Regions from separate parts of the uncultured Zhongshania sp. genome, predicted to be linked through region 2. Evidence: predicted binding sites of a transcription regulator. Region 2 holds the regulator's gene; each other region holds the start of a gene.
The links. Region 2 encodes FNR, which switches genes on or off when oxygen is low (the NO sensors DNR and NnrR bind a similar motif). Its sites were predicted from a motif close to TTGATNNNNATCAA; they were not measured.
Positions count from the first base shown of each region.

Region 1 (5,938 bases), on a different contig from region 2:
GCGCACATCTTATTATTGGCGCCTATGCCGTTTTCCTTTGGGCGTCCGCGAAAAAAACGTCTTACCAATTTAAATTTTGGTCGCTGATATTGCTGATGTGGTGTATCGGCGTAGTCGGATTATTTAATTTTGGCATGCTTGGTGCCGGGACGTGGTGGTTAGCCACCAGTGCCTTGCTGGGCGGAATGCTGTATTCCTGCCGAGTGGGGGTAATACTGGCGTGCGCTGCAATGACTGTTACCTGCCTGGTCGCCTATGGTTTCATGTCTGGAACACTTCAACTCAGCCCCTCCGTTAGTGTCGATACGTATATGCATTCGATGACCACATGGGGAGCGTATTTAGTGGTGGCTGTATGGCTACCTATTATCATATTTACGTCCTTCGGTCGGCTTTCCAGTGTGGTGACGAGTTTGGCTAAAGAGATAGCCGCGACCCAAGCTGAGTTGTATAAAATGGCTAATTTAGATTCGCTAACGGGAGCTCTGCGGCCTCATGTGCTGGAAGACAGGCTTGAGTACGCGCTTTTTAAAGGGCGGCGTGTCAATGAGAGCGTGGGAGTAGTATTCATTGATCTCGACAACTTTAAGCACGTGAATGATACCTACGGTCATGCTACCGGAGATGCCATTCTTGTTGAGGTTGTTGCAAGGGCTCGGTCTATGCTGCGCGAAGAAGATTTGATTGCGCGAGTCGGCGGTGATGAGTTTGTTGTCGTGATTACCGGTGTTGTTTCAAATGAACAAGTGGTCGCGGTTGCTGAAAAATTGAAAAAAACCATCTCAAGACCGTTTAGCTATAAAGGCACTAAGTTGGATATTCCTATTAGCATCGGCGTCACCAGTGACTGGGGTAGTGCCGTCAATGGTAAGCAGCTGATAGAAGCTGCGGATCAATATATGTACCATGCGAAACGACATGGTAGGAACGGCATTTATTCTGGAGCAGTGCCGACCCTTGGTGCAGCGTAAACCTTCCTTTAGATCGAGTCTCTCTTCTTACATCTGTTAATTTCTGATTCCCATGTGGCAACCGAATTTTGCTGATTCACCCATAGACTGACCGCGAATTTGAATCATAAATTGACAAAAAATGTTTGATATACGCCATGCCCTTTCATTTCAGCCGATTGCCTTACCGATAACTTGGCCAGCTGTTTACCCATGAGATGGCCGAAAAGCATTCGCGATCAGTCACTGTTTTGGCCTTCGAACAGTAGAGTTATCCTGATTAACACACTGGGGAGTGACTTGGCTTATTGAAATTTGGAGTCATTGTCTTAATAAATTAGCCCTTGTATTAACTACCCACGAACGTTGTAATTCGCAATCGCGCCGACATTCTCCGCCAGCGGCAGATAAGCTGCGCGCGCAGTTTTTTTCACTATTTTGAGGCGCTGCGACCAACCTTTCCCAATCAGTCTGCGGTTCACTTTTATAGCATTACTTATGGCCTCCGCCACAGACTCAGAATCACTGAATAAGATACGATTTTCCCGTTTGAAGTCGCGAAGCTGCTGGCTATTAAATGTCATTAATTCTTCGGCGCCTTCTGAGACCGCACCAAAAGCATCAATCAACGCATACAGCCCCAGTATTTCTGAAATAACAACATTTGCTACCGCAACGTCTACTCCTTCGGATATTCGCCGGCGCAGCCGTGCATACTGTTCACTCACGCTCATACCGAACACGGGGTCATCTATCGTGTGCAGTTTGCGGGCAATGTCGCGCCACTCCTCAGGACTTAACAACGCCTCAGCGGCAGGAAAAACAATCGTTTCCTCTCGGCGCACGTGTTCACCATACAGCTCTAAAAAATCTGTCAAACTTGCCCGCAACAGGTTTTTTTGCAATTTTTCATCACCTAGCACCAAAGCATCTAACTTGTGATACAGGTGCACACTTTCGCGAGCCAAATCTTTATGCTCGGCCAGCAGCTCAACAACCTCTGAACGCACGCCATCACGGTGTGTAGCTAGCTTTGCAAACAACTGATCCTCTAGTGGGTGGTGATGTACATCTGGATACTCCATTAAGTAACGCAGCATATCTCTTAACATCACAAGATCTGGTTCTGTGCGACGAGTCAATTTGTTAATTTCGACTGACATCGCTTCGCGCAACGTACCGATATACGTGTGCTCACTACGCAGGCGATGCATTACTTTTTGACGATTTGCATCAATATTTTTTCTGGTAGTACTGACCATGATCTCTCTCTCGACGTTTAGTGATTGTTATTACATCGTTTGGTGGTTGTTACTACATCCGCGCCAGCACAGAAAACTGACATAAAACCGCGCTGGCATTGCGCAAAGACAAGGAGCTTCTCACTACCTAGCGCTTCCCAGATGAATAAGGCGGTGCATAGTGAGTACTAGAAAATCCCACCAGCCCGATGACTATCATATTAAGCAGGCGACGCTTAGTGGTCTTTGATATAGATCAAACAGGGCAAGACTGCAAAGCAATAGTATAGAGCTATAAGGCGGTGTGTAGTGGTCAAGTGAACTGGGCTCGGAAACTCCTTTTGCCCATGCTCCAGCCAAATTCTCTTGGGATGGTCTGGAGCGTGTGCTTCAAATCTAACAAGCACATGAAGTCTTTTGCTGTCGCTCACTGGAAGGCTTCTTACATCGCTCCCCTTATGTAAACGTTACGCTATATCGGGAATATCATGTTATCCATTTTTACAAAATTAGCTGATTGGCTCGTTTACGGGGTGTTTGGTCTAGTGCCAGACTCTAAGATTGGAGGGGCTGCCCACTTCTTCGTCGAGGATACAACAAAGATATTTTTCCTTTTGATCGTGATGATTTATGTCATTGCTCTTGTTAGGGCGTCCCTCGATATCGAGAGGGTGCGTGATTACTTGGCAAAAAATAACAAATTCTTTGGGTATCTAATGGGCTCGACATTCGGCGCGATAACCCCCTTCTGCTCCTGCTCAAGCATACCGGTGTTTCTTGGCTTTACTTCTGCAGGTGTTCCGGTCGGTATTACAATGTCATTTCTTTTAACTTCGCCGCTTATTAATGAAGTCGCGGTTTTGCTGTTATTGAGTTTGGTTGGTTGGGAGATAACCATTGTTTATGTCTTGGTTGGAATGCTCATCGGTATTATAGGTGGTGTCTTTCTTGATCTAATTCACGCAGAAAAGCTTCTGCAGCCTTTTGCACTAAAAGCTTATGAGACGGCGACAACTTCAGATGGTGAGTACAGTCATAGACCTATACTTTCATTTTCGGAGCGCCATGAATTTGCCAAGACCGAATTGTTGGATATTTTAAGTCGCGTATGGAAGTGGGTGTTTGTTGGGGTTGGATTAGGTGCGGCCTTACATGGCTTTGTTCCCGGTACATGGTTTGAAGAAAATTTGGGAAGTGGCCAGTGGTGGTCTGTACCAGTTGCCGTCCTGGCGGGTATTCCTTTGTATTCAAATGCCACGGGTGTCATTCCTGTGATGGAAAGTTTAATCGTAAAGGGGCTTCCTGTCGGCACGACATTGGCATTCTGTATGAGTACAGTCGCAGCGAGTTTTCCAGAATTTATCTTGTTGAAACAGGTAATGACGTGGAAATTATTGGCTATTATTTTTTTCCTCTTACTAATGTCATTTACCCTGGTCGGCTGGCTGGTAAATATGGCCTCTATATTTTAAGGAGAAGCTTGTGAAAGAAATTAAAGTGCTTGGGAGTGGCTGCTCAAAATGCATCAAGGTCGCGGAGCTTATTCAGGTGGTTGCCAATGATTGTGGAGTTCAGGTTAACGTCGTCAAGGAGTCGAGCCCCCAAGTCATGCTCGAATACGGCGTAATGAAAACACCGGCGGTAGTTGTAGATAACCAGCTGATGCACTCAGGATCTGTACCTGATAGGAAAAAAGTAGAGCAATGGCTAAAGTAGCTCAGTGGAAATACCTAATAAGTCAATGAGCTACGCGCCTAAGGCGCCGAGCGCGCAAAATCTGGCGGGTTAGGCAGCAAAACTAAACCACTCCGGAGCACCGAATGTCTGACTGCGACTGTGGCACCGAACAAGCAGAAAAGCTGGAGCGTACCACGCTCACCTATCTCCTGATAATAAACGGCGCGATGTTCTTAATCGAAGCGGTTTTGGGCGTTATTGCCCAGTCAACTGGGCTTATCGCAGATTCATTGGACATGCTGGCGGACGCAGCCGTTTACGGCATTTCGCTCTACGTCGTCGGTAAAGGCATTACCCGACAAGCCAGGGCCGCGACGCTTAGCGGTTGGCTGCAAATCATTTTGGGAGTCGGAGTCCTATTTGATGTGGTGCGGCGCCATTTCCTTGGAAGTGAGCCCCAAAGCATCCTAATCATGTCAGTTGGCCTAGGTGCTTTAGTCGCCAACATAACTTGCCTCCTGCTAATTTCCAAACATCGAAATGGTGGCGTGCATATGCGTGCTTCATGGATTTTTTCGACTAACGACGTGATTGTGAATATCGGAGTCATAGTGTCAGGTGCGCTAGTTTGGATGCTCGGTAGCCGATACCCCGACCTACTGGTCGGCGCGGTTATTGCGACTGTGGTGGTTCGAGGCGGCTTAAAAATCCTTCAGGAGGCACGTTCATCGAGGCAAGGTGAAATTGGTACCTAACAAATCGTTACAAGCGACGCTTGACCCGCTGCCCATTTTAGCTGCCGCAAAAACAGGCATCGCCTCAATCGCCGCTAAGATCAAGCGTTACGTGTCTATGAGTAGCATCAAACATATTCAAAATGAGTAAGAGGCATTGGGGTAAACGTTATGCGGTGACAGCAAGCCTGCGCATTAATTTTAGCCGCTAGTTCCGCAACTCGTGCCGGCGCGCCACATGAAGAAATGGTCAGAGGCGAATATCATTTTGTGGCCACTGAAATAGGCTCTGAGTTTGAGAGATGTAAAACCAATAATATTGACCAGCTTCTTTATTGGTTGGTATCCGGTAATGTGGGCCAGCCAGAGACAGGGAATTGGAACGTAAAGTAGATGGCGAAGATTCAAGAAGGTTGTGGTTCGCAAAAGAAATAGATCTATTGCAAGCCATTAACCTTGAATGGATTAAGAGAAAAGAACGGCATCAGCAAGATGTTTTAAAACAGTACCCGTTTAATAATGACAACATGTAATAATCAAATACCGCATCGCCCTGCGTGCTGGCGGTGCTAAAGCGCGATTTTGCGTGCGGCGTTATGAGTAATGAGCATAGGAGGCTCGAATGAAAAAATTATTGATACTAAGTTTAGTTGCATTGTCAGGTTGTACGACACTGTCAAAAGATTATGTTTTGGTAACGGAAGGTAATGATACCTCTCAACTGCTTGTCTATCGGGAGTCATCATATCAAGCTGGTGCTGTGAGTCTGTATGTCGGCGAAGGTGATAAGTATTTTCTTAAGTTGAGAAATGACCAATATTCAGTCATCGAAATAAATTCCGGAAATCACATTCTCCAAGCAAAGGCCGATGCAAGTCCCGCGTCCATACTAGAAATTACTTTACCTCCGGGAGAGACGAAATGTGTTGCCAGCAAGCCCAATCAGGAAATGTTAGGGGCGGTAATGATTCCTATCATCGCTAATATGGTTCCGTCTTTTTTGCTCGAGGAAAAGGCCTGTCCAACACCTGAAATATTAGCAGGGATGGAAAATGTTTCTGGCACATGACAGTCACCGGCGGTCCGACAGCCAGTGCTACGCCCCTTTTTGTCCTGCTTTCGGCTGTGGTAGGCGTTGAGGCTGTATAAAAACCTACCATATTCCATCATATTTGGATTTTTTGACGGTTCGCTCTTATCAACAACGACGCGTCTTTGCACAATACATTTCGGTTTTAATATTCGTCGGCCAAAGCGGACATTTTATGGATTGAATACAGTTTGGGCTTTGTCGCGATGGCTCGAAATTGTGCGGATAGCAGGATTATTCAGAGAC
Region 1 covers NZ_CAXBHN010000010.1:35,564-41,501, reverse strand. The annotation lists gene AAC007_RS10305 (diguanylate cyclase) at 1-971, shown strand, start outside; gene AAC007_RS10300 (hemerythrin domain-containing protein) at 1,304-2,212, opposite strand; gene AAC007_RS10295 (permease) at 2,680-3,663, shown strand; gene AAC007_RS10290 (thioredoxin family protein) at 3,674-3,907, shown strand; gene AAC007_RS10285 (cation transporter) at 4,012-4,623, shown strand; gene AAC007_RS10280 (hypothetical protein) at 5,225-5,671, shown strand.
Region 1: the regulator FNR is predicted to act here: its motif matches at 2,438-2,451, upstream of AAC007_RS10300 (hemerythrin domain-containing protein).

Region 2 (5,938 bases):
AATTTATGCGTGCCGCTTTTTTATTATTAGCCCTCACAATCATCCAGGGCGAGATATCATTGTGACTTCGCCGCAACATATCATTGCGGGCTTGACTGTAAAGTCCCCAATTGCTTTGCGCTTCGCGATCAATAGGGCTGATTTTCCAGTTTGAAAGTGGGTCTTGTTCACGGGCGAGAAGGCGAGCTTGCTGCTCTTCTTTGTCTATATCTAAAAAATATTTCCGCAACTGAGTACCGGAATCGATCAGCATGTGTTCAAAGGGCGCTACCATTCGGAAAAACAGCTGGTATTCCGCTTCGCTACAAAATCCCATAACCCGCTCAACGCCAGCACGGTTGTACCAGCTGCGGTTAAAAATAACGAACTCGCCAAACGCCGGCAAATACGGTACATAACGCTGGAAGTACCAGCTTGCTTCGTCGCGTGCGGTCGGTTTACCCAGAGCGACTATGCGGGTTTCTCGCGGACTTAAATGTTCAGCTATTCGCTTGATGACGCCGTCTTTACCAGCAGCATCGCGACCTTCAATAATCACCATTATGCGGTTATTACTGGCAATAGAATGACGCTGCAATTTAACCAGCTCAATTTGCAAGGCGCGCAATGTGTCTTTGTACTGTTTCATCCTTTATTCCCTGCTTTCATGTTTTCATAAATCTCAGTGACCCTAGACCTTCTTACCCCGCAGCGGCAATAGACGCCATACTGGAAATACCACTCTCCGGCCTCACCACAACGCACTGGGTGCTGCCGTACGACCTAACCACTTCATCGCGGCACCAAAAGCTCACGCACAAGATCGACAAGCAAATGGATTTCCATGTCCTATTGCGCATCTCCGACACTACGCGCAAAAGCAATACCCTTCACCCCGGAATAGCACCGATGTCGACTAAATCCACTTGCTATACCGGCTGAAAGATAAACCATATTACATCCGGTATGTGTGTTAACCGCAGACTATTTGATTCATATCAAACTCCAGCAAACGGGAACTTGATAGATTTCGAAGCCATAGACGGAAACATCATCGCTGAGCTAGTCGGCATCCAGAGAGTTATGGCCATGCACTATATATTGGAGCAATTGGAACAAGATCATCAGCGCATTTTGAGAATGATGTATCTGCTGAGTAAAGAGATCGACCAATTAACAGGCCTAGAAAAAGGCAGCGCTAACTGTGATCGCATATTAGAGATTCTCGATTATATTCAGGTTTATCCCGAGGTATGGCATCACCCAACAGAAGATGTGCTATTTCAGCAACTGTTAAGCAAAGAGCATATCAATACCGCTGCGGTTACCAAGCTCCTGAAAGACCATCCACGCCTTGAGAGTCTCAGCGCCCAGTTAGCGCTTATATACAGCGAATTTAGACACGCGGATCTTAAGCCGTCTACAAGAGTATTACTGCTAAGTAGACACTATTGTTGCAAGCAAATATCCCATATTCACGAAGAGCGGAATATTTTTTCGGCTATTTCCGAGCGCTTCAACGAACAGGACTGGCAAACCGTTAACGAGGCCTTGCGAGGAAATCAGGCAAATCATGAAGTCCCCACTCAGTCAGAGTACATCGATAGATCTGAGCAACTAAACCAAAGCCATATCTTAACCAGTATCGGATTGCATTAAGTATGGCCAGTATCGCGACACCCACGGAACCACGCGCTAGCGCTGTGCGTGGACCGGATCCCAGCTTGATTGCAAAATACAGTACGCAGGGACCTCGCTATACCTCCTACCCAACCGCTCTAGAGTTTAGCGAGCAATTTACGGTTGCGGATTACGAGCAGCATTTAGATACCGCTCGCAACGACGCCGCGCCCCTGTCGCTTTACGTGCACGTGCCTTTCTGTCGATGGCTTTGCTACTACTGCGGCTGCAATAAAGTGGTGACTAAAAAATCGGGGGCTGGCCGAGAATATCTAGACCATATTGCCATCGAAATTGCGCTTTTATCCCAGCGCATTGGCAACACGCGGCAAGTGTCTCAGTTGCACTTTGGCGGGGGCACTCCCACCTACCTCGACGACGCCGAACTAACTGAATTAATTCACTTATTAGCCTGCCACTTTAATTTAGGCGACGGTAAACAGCGGGAATACAGTATTGAAATTGATCCGCGTACCGTAACGCCAGATCGACTAGCGCTGCTGCGTGGTCTGGGCTTTAATCGTCTGAGTTTTGGTATCCAGGACACTGACCCCGACGTACAGCGGGCCATCAATCGAACCCAGCGAACAGAGCAAATTACAGAACTTGTCGGCGCGGCCAGATCCTATCGTTTCAGCTCAATTAGCTTTGATCTCATCTACGGCTTGCCAAAGCAAAACTGCGATACCTTGAACCGCACCCTGGATGACGTCATTGCACTGCTGCCAGATCGAATTGCCCTGTATCACTACGCGCACTTACCCACGCGATTTCCGGCCCAACGTGCCATCGAAAAACACACGCTCCCCAGCAGTGTAGAAAAACTCGCCATGCTCCGCCTTGCCAATGAGAGCTTAATTGAGGCGGGCTATATATACATCGGTATGGATCATTTTGTTCGTCCCAATGATGAACTTGCCCGCTGCCAAAAAGAGGGGCATTTGCAGCGCAACTTCCAAGGGTATTCAACAACACTAGCACCAGACGTACTGGGCATCGGCGTATCTGCCATTAGTGCCATCGGCGACTGCTACGCCCAAAACAGCAAAGATCTAACGGATTACTATCGCCAACTGGACGCAGGCCAACTCCCCGTTGACAAAGGCCTCATCAAATCCCCGGAAGATCAACTGCGCGCCTACGTCATTATGCAGCTGGCCTGTAATCTCAACATCTCTACTCAGGTTTTTGCCGAAAAATTTAACATATCATTCTGGGAGAAGTTCGCCGATATTCAGCCGAAACTTGAGGAGATGCAGCAAGATGGCTTAGTCATCATCGAACACGCGGGTATCACCGTCACCGAACTCGGCCGAATGATGTTACGGAATGTATGTATGGTGTTTGACCAATACTTAAAAACTCAGACGCAAAGCTATTCCAAAACGATTTAAGCGGCGGTGCTTAAAAGCCATTACTGATTTAATGAATACAGCGAGCATGGATTAAATCAGACTAAACACTTGAATTTTTACCGCAATGACGTGAGAGTAGGTATCATCCTGTGCTATCAAACACGCAACAAGGGAATGCCTACCGTGATTGCCGTCAGCAAGCAAAACGCGCCGTCAAACAAAAACTGCCCGCACAATGCCGCAATCAACTGCACCAGCTGCCGCTTGAGTGCGATTTGCCTACCACTCGCATTAGCGCAGGAAGAAATTGTTCAACTAGATGAAATAGTGCAGCGTGGCCGTCCGCTGCAGAAAGGCCAACACCTCTACCGTGAAAACGATATTTTCACGTCAGTATTTGCGGTGCGATCTGGCTCTGTTAAGGCCTATAGCGTGTCAGATAGCGGCGAAGAACAAGTCAGTGGATTTTACCTGCCCGGCGAAATAATTGGCATGGATGGTATTGGTCACAACCGCTATGCCAACTCGGCGGTCGCCATGGAAGTGTCTGCCATCTGTGAGATTCCCTTTTCAAATGTAGAAGACCTGAGCGCTAAGCTCCCGAATTTGCAAAAGCATTTTTTCAAGCTACTTAGTCAGGAAATCGTTGAAGATCAGCGTCACATTACCATGCTGAGCAAACACACCGCCGACGAGCGAGTAGCCGCGCTTCTTGTTAGTATTTCTGCGCGCAATGCCCGTCGCAATTTATCACCATTAAATTTCCGCCTGCCCATGTCCCGCACCGATATCGGTAATTTCCTCGGCCTGACCATAGAGACGGTAAGCCGCGTATTCAGCCGTTTTGCCAAACAGGGGCTGATTTTAATTGATAAAAAAGAGCTCGAGGTTGTAGACATCGACGAATTGAAACGCATTGCCTCACTCGGGCATTAATTGATTAATTTAACGCCCGGCAAGTAGAGTCAAAATTATTATTGCCCAAACAAGCAATTAGTTGACGTAGATCAAAAGACCCGCTCACCCTATTGGCTATCCTGCCAGATATCACTGGATGATCTTAAGAGAGCGAACCGTGGCGACTTTTGTTAGCAACCCATTTGGATTTCTATTTAACCCCCGCGATCAGTGGCATGCGGTAAGTCGTTTACCGAATTCAGCGCTGGCCAGCAAGCTGCTGTACTCCGTCATTCTGGCTATAGGCCCGTCACTGGCGTGGTACTACGGCGTCACCAAGCAAGGCTGGACCGTCGGTGACGGTGAAATTGTGCTGATGACCGAAGCCAGCGCAATGCGGATTGTAATCGCGTTTTACCTTGTCATGCTGGCCTCCCTCGCCATCATTGGCTACTTCATTCACTGGATGGCCGAAACCTACGGCAGCAATTCTTCGATGACGAAAGGCATGGTGGTGGCCAGCTACACCGCCACGCCCCTTTTTATCGTGGGACTGTGCGGCTTCTACCCCATTTTTTGGCTAGACATGTTACTGGGGATCGCGGGCTTAAGCTGGGCCGTCTACCTCTTGTATATCGGCATTCCCACCGTCATGGATATTCCCGCCGAGCGCGGTTTTCTTTACGCGTCCGCCGTGGTTGGGGTGTGCATGGTGATTTTCATGGCTCTCATGGGCGGTGTTGTGATGCTTTGGGAAATAGGCTTGGCGCCCGTTTTTATCGACGGCTAGCGGCAAAATCACTAGCTGAATTTAACGATCTTTCTGTACTTTACGACCTAAGGAATCCATATGGACTCTCAACTCCAGCAACCCCAGTACGATTATCGCGCCGTGAAAATGTTCACGGTGATGGCCGTCGTCTGGGGCATTGTCGGTATGACAGTAGGGGTTTTGCTGGCGGCCCAATTGGTCTGGCCGGCACTTAACTTTGAAACCTCTTGGCTCAGTTTTGGCCGACTGCGACCACTGCACACCAATGCGGTGATTTTTGCCTTCGGCGGTTGCGCTTTAATGGGCTCGTCTTTTTTTGTGGTGCAGCGCACCTGCCAAGCGCGCCTCGTTGGCGGTCCGCTCATCCCTTTCGTATTCTGGGGCTGGCAGCTGGTCATTGTATTGGCGGCCATCTCGCTGCCAATGGGTTACACCACCTCCAAAGAATACGCCGAATTAGAGTGGCCGATTGATATCTTAATCACCATCGTCTGGGTCGCCTACGCCATTGTGTTTTTCGGCACCATCATGAAACGCCAAATGCGCCATATCTATGTGGCCAACTGGTTCTACGGCGCCTTCATTGTCACCGTCGCGGTGCTCCATATTGTGAATAGCCTGGCGGTTCCCGTCAGCCTGACCAAGTCATACTCGGTATACGCTGGCGCAGTCGATGCCATGGTGCAGTGGTGGTACGGCCACAACGCGGTGGGATTTTTCTTAACCGCGGGTTTCCTGGGAATGATGTACTACTTTGTCCCCAAACAGGCTGAGCGTCCGGTCTATTCCTATCGTTTATCTATTGTGCACTTTTGGGCTCTGATCGCCGTTTATATTTGGGCTGGTCCTCACCATTTGCACTACACCGCCCTGCCCGATTGGGCGCAGAGCTTAGGTATGGTGATGTCGCTGATTCTGTTGGCGCCGTCGTGGGGCGGTATGATCAACGGCATAATGACGCTGTCCGGTGCCTGGCATAAATTGCGCACCGACCCCATTCTGCGTTTTCTCATTGTGTCACTGTCCTTCTACGGTATGTCTACCTTCGAAGGCCCAATGATGTCGATCAAGACGGTTAACTCACTTTCTCACTACACAGACTGGACCATCGGCCACGTTCACTCCGGCGCGCTAGGTTGGGTGGCCATGATCTCAATTGGCACCATCTACCATTTAATACCGGTGTTATTCGACAAGGCTAAAATGTACAGCATCCCCGCTATCAACTTGCACTTTTGGCTGTCCACCATCGGCA
Region 2 covers NZ_CAXBHN010000021.1:16,934-22,871, forward strand. The annotation lists gene ppk2 (polyphosphate kinase 2) at 1-628, opposite strand, end outside; gene AAC007_RS14430 (hemerythrin domain-containing protein) at 1,000-1,638, shown strand; gene hemN (oxygen-independent coproporphyrinogen III oxidase) at 1,641-3,053, shown strand; gene fnr (fumarate/nitrate reduction transcriptional regulator Fnr) at 3,201-3,950, shown strand; gene AAC007_RS14445 (Yip1 family protein) at 4,090-4,701, shown strand; gene ccoN (cytochrome-c oxidase, cbb3-type subunit I) at 4,762-5,938, shown strand, end outside.

Region 3 (5,938 bases), on a different contig from region 2:
GCCGCCGTTAATTCATCTTCGCTAAAGTCACAGCCAAATGGATATGCGGGCATCATCCCCTTTGCACGCGCCCACTCAACATTGGCACGGATTACATGGGGGAAGTTTTGTCGAAAAACAGAGGGCACTTCAAAGCTAGCCGACAATTTACCCGCAGCCTTTGCCTCGGCCACTAATTCAGCTTGAAAGCGCGAGTCGGCGATATTAATTAGAGCGACGCAAACTTCCTCATCAGTTTTAGAACGCAAGTCGGCAATGCCGTATTCGGTAACGACAATATCGCGCAAATGCCGGGGAATGGTACACGCTCCATAGTGGCTAACAATATTTGATACCGCCTTACCACCCTGTGAGCGGCTGGCGCGAATCATCAGCACCGATCGTCCATTATCCAGTTGGTGCGCCATCGCCACAAAATTGTACTGACCTCCGACGCCAGATAACACCTGGCCGTTTTCAAGTGTGTCCGACGCGACCGCACCATTAAGGCTGACATTTAAACCGGTGTTAATAAAGCGTGCTGACTGTCGTTGTGCTTTGTATAAGCGCGGGTTTTGATCTAATTGATTAATTTTTTCAACGCTGCACATCGCTAGTTTGCGACGTTCCGTTTCAGGCATATCGCGCAAGCTACGATAAAAGTCACCGCTGCCAAGAAAGAAGCCACCGTGCATCACTTTGCCATTGCGCAACTGCGTTCCTAGGCAGTATGTCGCCATAAACTGCTGGCTGTCAGGATTGGCCATATTGGCAGAACAAAAATCACCCTGCGGCGTATACAGCTTACCTTCGCTGTATCGGCAACTCTCGTTGAAGAAACCGTGGTATTGCAGTGTATCGAAATCCTTGCCCCGCAACTCTCTTACGCCCAGCTCCGCCAAGGCGGGCAAACACTCCGAACTCAGTGCTAACGGGTCGCAGCCGCCAATATTAATCAGCTGCTGCAAGGCCCAAAAGTCATAGACAGGTCGCTTCAATACACCGGCTTCGAAAAGGTGAAGAAAGCCCTCTACAAACATTTCTGTGGCACCGTACAAGCCTTCTTCAAATGGTTCGCGACCACCAATGGCATCCACCAGATCTGCGCTGTGTTCATCGACACCAAATCGTTGTAGTAATTCGAGATAACTGGCATTTTGCTGATGCCTTAGCAGCGCCGACTGCACAATCGCGTCACCCATCGCACCGATACCCAACTGCAGCGTTCCGCCATCGGCAATCAGGGCACTGGCACGTAAACCAATGGCATAGTCGGTGTCAGGAATAGGCGGTAATCGCGGTACCTGAAACAGGCCGTGGCACTCACTGTTTGTTATCGCAAGAAAATCAAACTGGGACGCATTCACTTCCGCATCGCCATACATAAAAGGCAAATCTGGGTGCACAACACCAATTGCGATATAGGGTCGCCCCTCTTTTTTAAGTCGAGAAACAACTTCTGCAGAGGTATCCGGATTACAACTCATACTCAGCGCATCACCTTCCTGCGCCAACATTTGAATAACCACATTACAGCCCCGCGCCACGACATCTCTTGCGGCATGAGTGTAATTAGAACTTATATAATGTCTCTGCGCCGAGAGATGCCCTAAGCGGCTGCCTGCCTTAAAATAAAATTCACAGACCCTTATGTTGGCTGGTGTTTCTCCGCTGCGCTCAGCTTGTAAATACAGCGGCTCACGATAATTCGCATATAGGCGGTCGAACACTGGGTTGAGTAAACGGCCCCGAATGGCATCTGCCTCGCTAGGCCGCTCTAAACTAAGAGCAGTTAAAATTGTTAAGGAAATACTCGGCTCAGCGCACGCCCGCCGATATAGCGCATCTATCAGCTCTACCGGCTTTCCCAGGCCCAAAGGCATAGCAACGCGCAGATCTTTCCCTAATCGAGCAATAATTTGCTCAACACAATGGTCGATTTCGACCATATTAAGTTCGGTTCTCGACTGTGACATGCAAGCTCCTTAGTGCTGAGTGTTTACTGCACGATACGCAGCCAGCTTAATATACGTCAAGATAGAGTCAGGCAGTGATTTATAAGAGCTATCAAAACATCGTCCGAGCATCCGCATAAGGTACGTTCCGCATTAAAGCCCATTGAACCGTTAACGAATCGATCTCGATTTGCCGCAATACATTAACGAGCCGGCGCGCTAAACTTAGTTGCTAACCTCACTGCCGAAGCAACAAAAAATTGACTAATTCGCGAAAAACCTAGAATCAGGAATTACCGCGGGGAATTGAAATGGAAATCGACAATAAAACCGTTTGGATTACTGGCGCAAGTTCGGGGATTGGCCTTGAGCTCTGCCGACAGCTCGCGGCAAAAGGCGCGCGGATTGTTTTATCTGCAAGGCGCAAAGATACTCTCGTTGAAATTGCAAAATCTCTGCCGGGCGGCTTAACCCGGCACTGGGTTGTGCCGCTGGATTTAGCGGTCGCTGACGACACTCTTGTCACATTTGTGCAAGGCCAATTAGCCGAGATCGGGCCAGTCCATATACTGATCAATAATGGCGGTATCTCCCAGCGTTCACTATTTATTGATACCGACTTATTCGTGTATCGGAAACTGATGGAAGTGAACTATCTGGGATCGGTTGCCATGACCAAGGCCTTACTGCCAAATATGCTCGCTCAGCAAAATGGCATGATTGTCAGTATAAGCAGCGTGGCCGGCAAAGTCGGCACCAAGTTACGCAGTGGCTATTCAGGTGCTAAGTTCGCCGTGGTAGGGTTTATGGATTGCCTGCGGGCTGAAACCGCGGAACACGGCGTTCACTGCCTGACAATCTGCCCAGGCTCCATTCAAACCAATATCGCCATTAACGCCCTGAATGCCAGTGGCGATGCACAAAATAAAAATGACGATTCCATTATCAATGGCATGGCCGTGGAAGAATGCGTGCGAGACATTATCAAGGCAATGATCAATGAACGTGACGAAGTGATTATTGGTAAAGGTTTCAGCGGGCTGGCGCCGACTATAAAGCGATTTTTCCCAGGTTTATTCAATCGTATTTCGGCTAAGACAGAGTATCGTTAGCGGAAATCAACCTAAACTTCCTAAAGTGCGGTATCACAATTGCTTATAAGCAATCACAGCAGCCACCAAAAAAAGTGTGTGCTCAACGATGCGGCTCATAAAGACTAATGATTCGCGCGGCGATTTTGGGTAAGGTGAGCACCTCGTCAACGGCACCTACCGCAACAGCAGCTCCCGGCATCCCCCATACCACAGAAGACGCTTCATCTTGTACCAGCGTGCTCGCACCGGCTTCATGCATCGCTCGCATTCCCTCTGCGCCATCCTTACCCATCCCAGTGAGAATTACACCTACCGCATTTTTACCAACATACTTGGCTACTGAGTGAAATAGCACGTCTACCGAAGGACGGTGGCGGTTTACCGGATCGTGATCACTCAAAACACAGTAATAACGCGCGCCATCTCGGCGAAGACTTAAGTGAAAATCACCCGGTGCAATATAGGCGTGGCCATGCAATACCCGCTGCCCATCTTGAGCCTCGCAGACGGTCATCGCGCTGCACTTATTCATTCGCTCTGCAAACGGGCCGCTAAACATGCCGGGAATATGTTGAACAATTACCGTACCGGGTGTGTCAATTGGCAGACGTTCCAATACTTCACGAATAGCTTCTGTGCCGCCGGTTGACGCGCCGATCGCAATGATCTGATCGGTGGTTTTAAAATGTAAGTTACTTGCAATATTCGGTGTGCCCACAGGCGAAATAAAGGTTTCGCTGCAGCGCCTTGCTTTGCTATCCACCAATTTGGTGACCGTGGCAAAACGAGCGACCTTAACTTTCTCGATAATTTCGCTGGCGTATTCCTTTAATTTACTCGCTATATCAATTTCGGGTTTACTGACAAAGTCGACCGCACCTAACTCCAGTGCCTCCAAGGTAACCGAGGCATTTTTTTGTGTAAGCGACGACACCATCACGACCGGCATCGGCCGTAAACGCATTAAATTGCGCAAAAACTGGAGGCCGTCCATCTTTGGCATTTCAACATCTAAGGTGAGCACATCAGGGTTGAGAAGCTTAATTTTTTCACGTGCGATATAGGGGTCAGACGCAACGCCGACAACCTCAATTTCAGGGTCGGAACTTAGAATCTCTGACAAAACATGACGCATTAGCGCCGAGTCGTCGATCACTAAGACTTTAATGCGCGGCTTTTCGCCGTCATTTGGCGTGACTGAGCTCAACATAGATCCTCCAGAACACACAGCCTACGTATCTGAGAGACCAAAAAACGAATCTGAGTCAATTACGTTCGAAAATGCGCATTCAATAACGGGAGCACAAAGGCAGCAGCGGCCCCACTTTGTCTGGGTACGCTGCTACTGACTAGTACTTAAAATTCTTCCCAATCATCACTATGGTCATTGCTTGCCATTTTACGAACTGGTGGCAATTTGGCTGGTGCCGGCTTAGTCCGAGGCACAATCCGATGTACATCACCGCCGCGACTTTCGACTTGTTTACTTGCTGGCGCAGACTTTGAAATCACCGGCGAAACATCGTTGTCAGACGTTTTAAAGTATGTCATTTGATCTGCCAGACCGCGCGACAAGGTGTCCATCGATTGGCTAGCCGCCGCTGCTTGCTCAACAAGTGCCGCATTTTCCTGCGTCACTTTGTCCATCTCTGAAATCGCTTTATTCACCTGCTCGATACCTGAAGATTGCTCTTGGCTTGCAAGCGCAATCTCAGCAATAATATCCGACACTTTTTTAACACTGCTCACGATCTCGCCAAGGGTAGAACCCGACTCATCGATCAGTTTGGTACCCTCATCAACTTTCTCAACGCTATCTTTAATCAGGGTTTTTATCTCTTTAGCCGCTTGCGCACTGCGCTGTGCTAAATTTCGCACTTCAGACGCGACAACCGCAAATCCTCTGCCCTGCTCCCCAGCCCGTGCCGCTTCTACTGCTGCGTTTAGCGCGAGCAAGTTCGTCTGGAAAGCAATTTCGTCGATCACACCAATGATGTCAGATATGCGTTTGGACGAAGAATTAATCTCGCGCATCGCACTTACCGCGCGACCAACCACCTCGCCGCCTTTCTCTGCCTGACCTCGGGCACTGGCCGCGAGATTATTCGCCTGTGACGCGTTCTCCGCGTTTTGTTTAACGGTCGCGGTAAACTCTTCCACACTCGATGCGGTTTCTTCCAAGGAAGCCGCTTGTGCCTCTGTTCTGTTTGACAAGTCTAAATTGCCTTGGGCAATTTCCGATGCTGAACTTTGGATCCCCGTTGCCGCCTCGCGAATCTGTGTAACCATATCTCGCAAATTAGTGACAGAAAGGTTCAAGGCGTCTTGCATCTCTGCAAATTGGCCATGGTACTCACCGTTCATTACTTGAACTAAATCGCCCTCTGATAAGGCCGCCATCACTCTGGCACTTTCATCAAGCGGCGCGGCAACAGCATCCATCAAACGATTCAAACTGGTCGCTAAGCGCTGCAAAAACCCGACAGTCTCTTTGTCGTTAATTCGGCTATCAAGCTTGCCCGCAATGGCGCTGTCCAACAGCTCATTGATTTGCTTCTCAGCGTTGCTTTGCTCGCTGACGATGGCATCCATTAGGCCATTTACCGACACACTCAAACGACGCATAAAACCTTGATAGCGCTCGGCAGATAGGCGCTTGTCGAGTTCGCCTTGTGAGGCCGCCTCTATCAGCGACGCTATTTGGCGCTCGGCGTCTTTCTGCTCGGTAATGTCCTTCCACTCGACCATATTCCCCATATACTCGCCGTTGGCGCCGAGAATGGCAGTGGCATTTACCTCAAACTCAAGATCGGCAATTTTAATTTCTGCGCGAGCGGGTAAATCGCTAACATTGGCAAGAAGACCGCGTTGATGGCCGGGATGTTTGTGGAACTGATCTATCGATTGACC
Region 3 covers NZ_CAXBHN010000007.1:136,077-142,014, reverse strand. The annotation lists gene AAC007_RS08760 (acetyl-CoA hydrolase/transferase C-terminal domain-containing protein) at 1-1,955, opposite strand, end outside; gene AAC007_RS08755 (SDR family oxidoreductase) at 2,246-3,046, shown strand; gene AAC007_RS08750 (chemotaxis response regulator protein-glutamate methylesterase) at 3,129-4,238, opposite strand; gene AAC007_RS08745 (methyl-accepting chemotaxis protein) at 4,385-5,938, opposite strand, start outside.
Region 3: the regulator FNR is predicted to act here: its motif matches at 2,002-2,015, upstream of AAC007_RS08760 (acetyl-CoA hydrolase/transferase C-terminal domain-containing protein).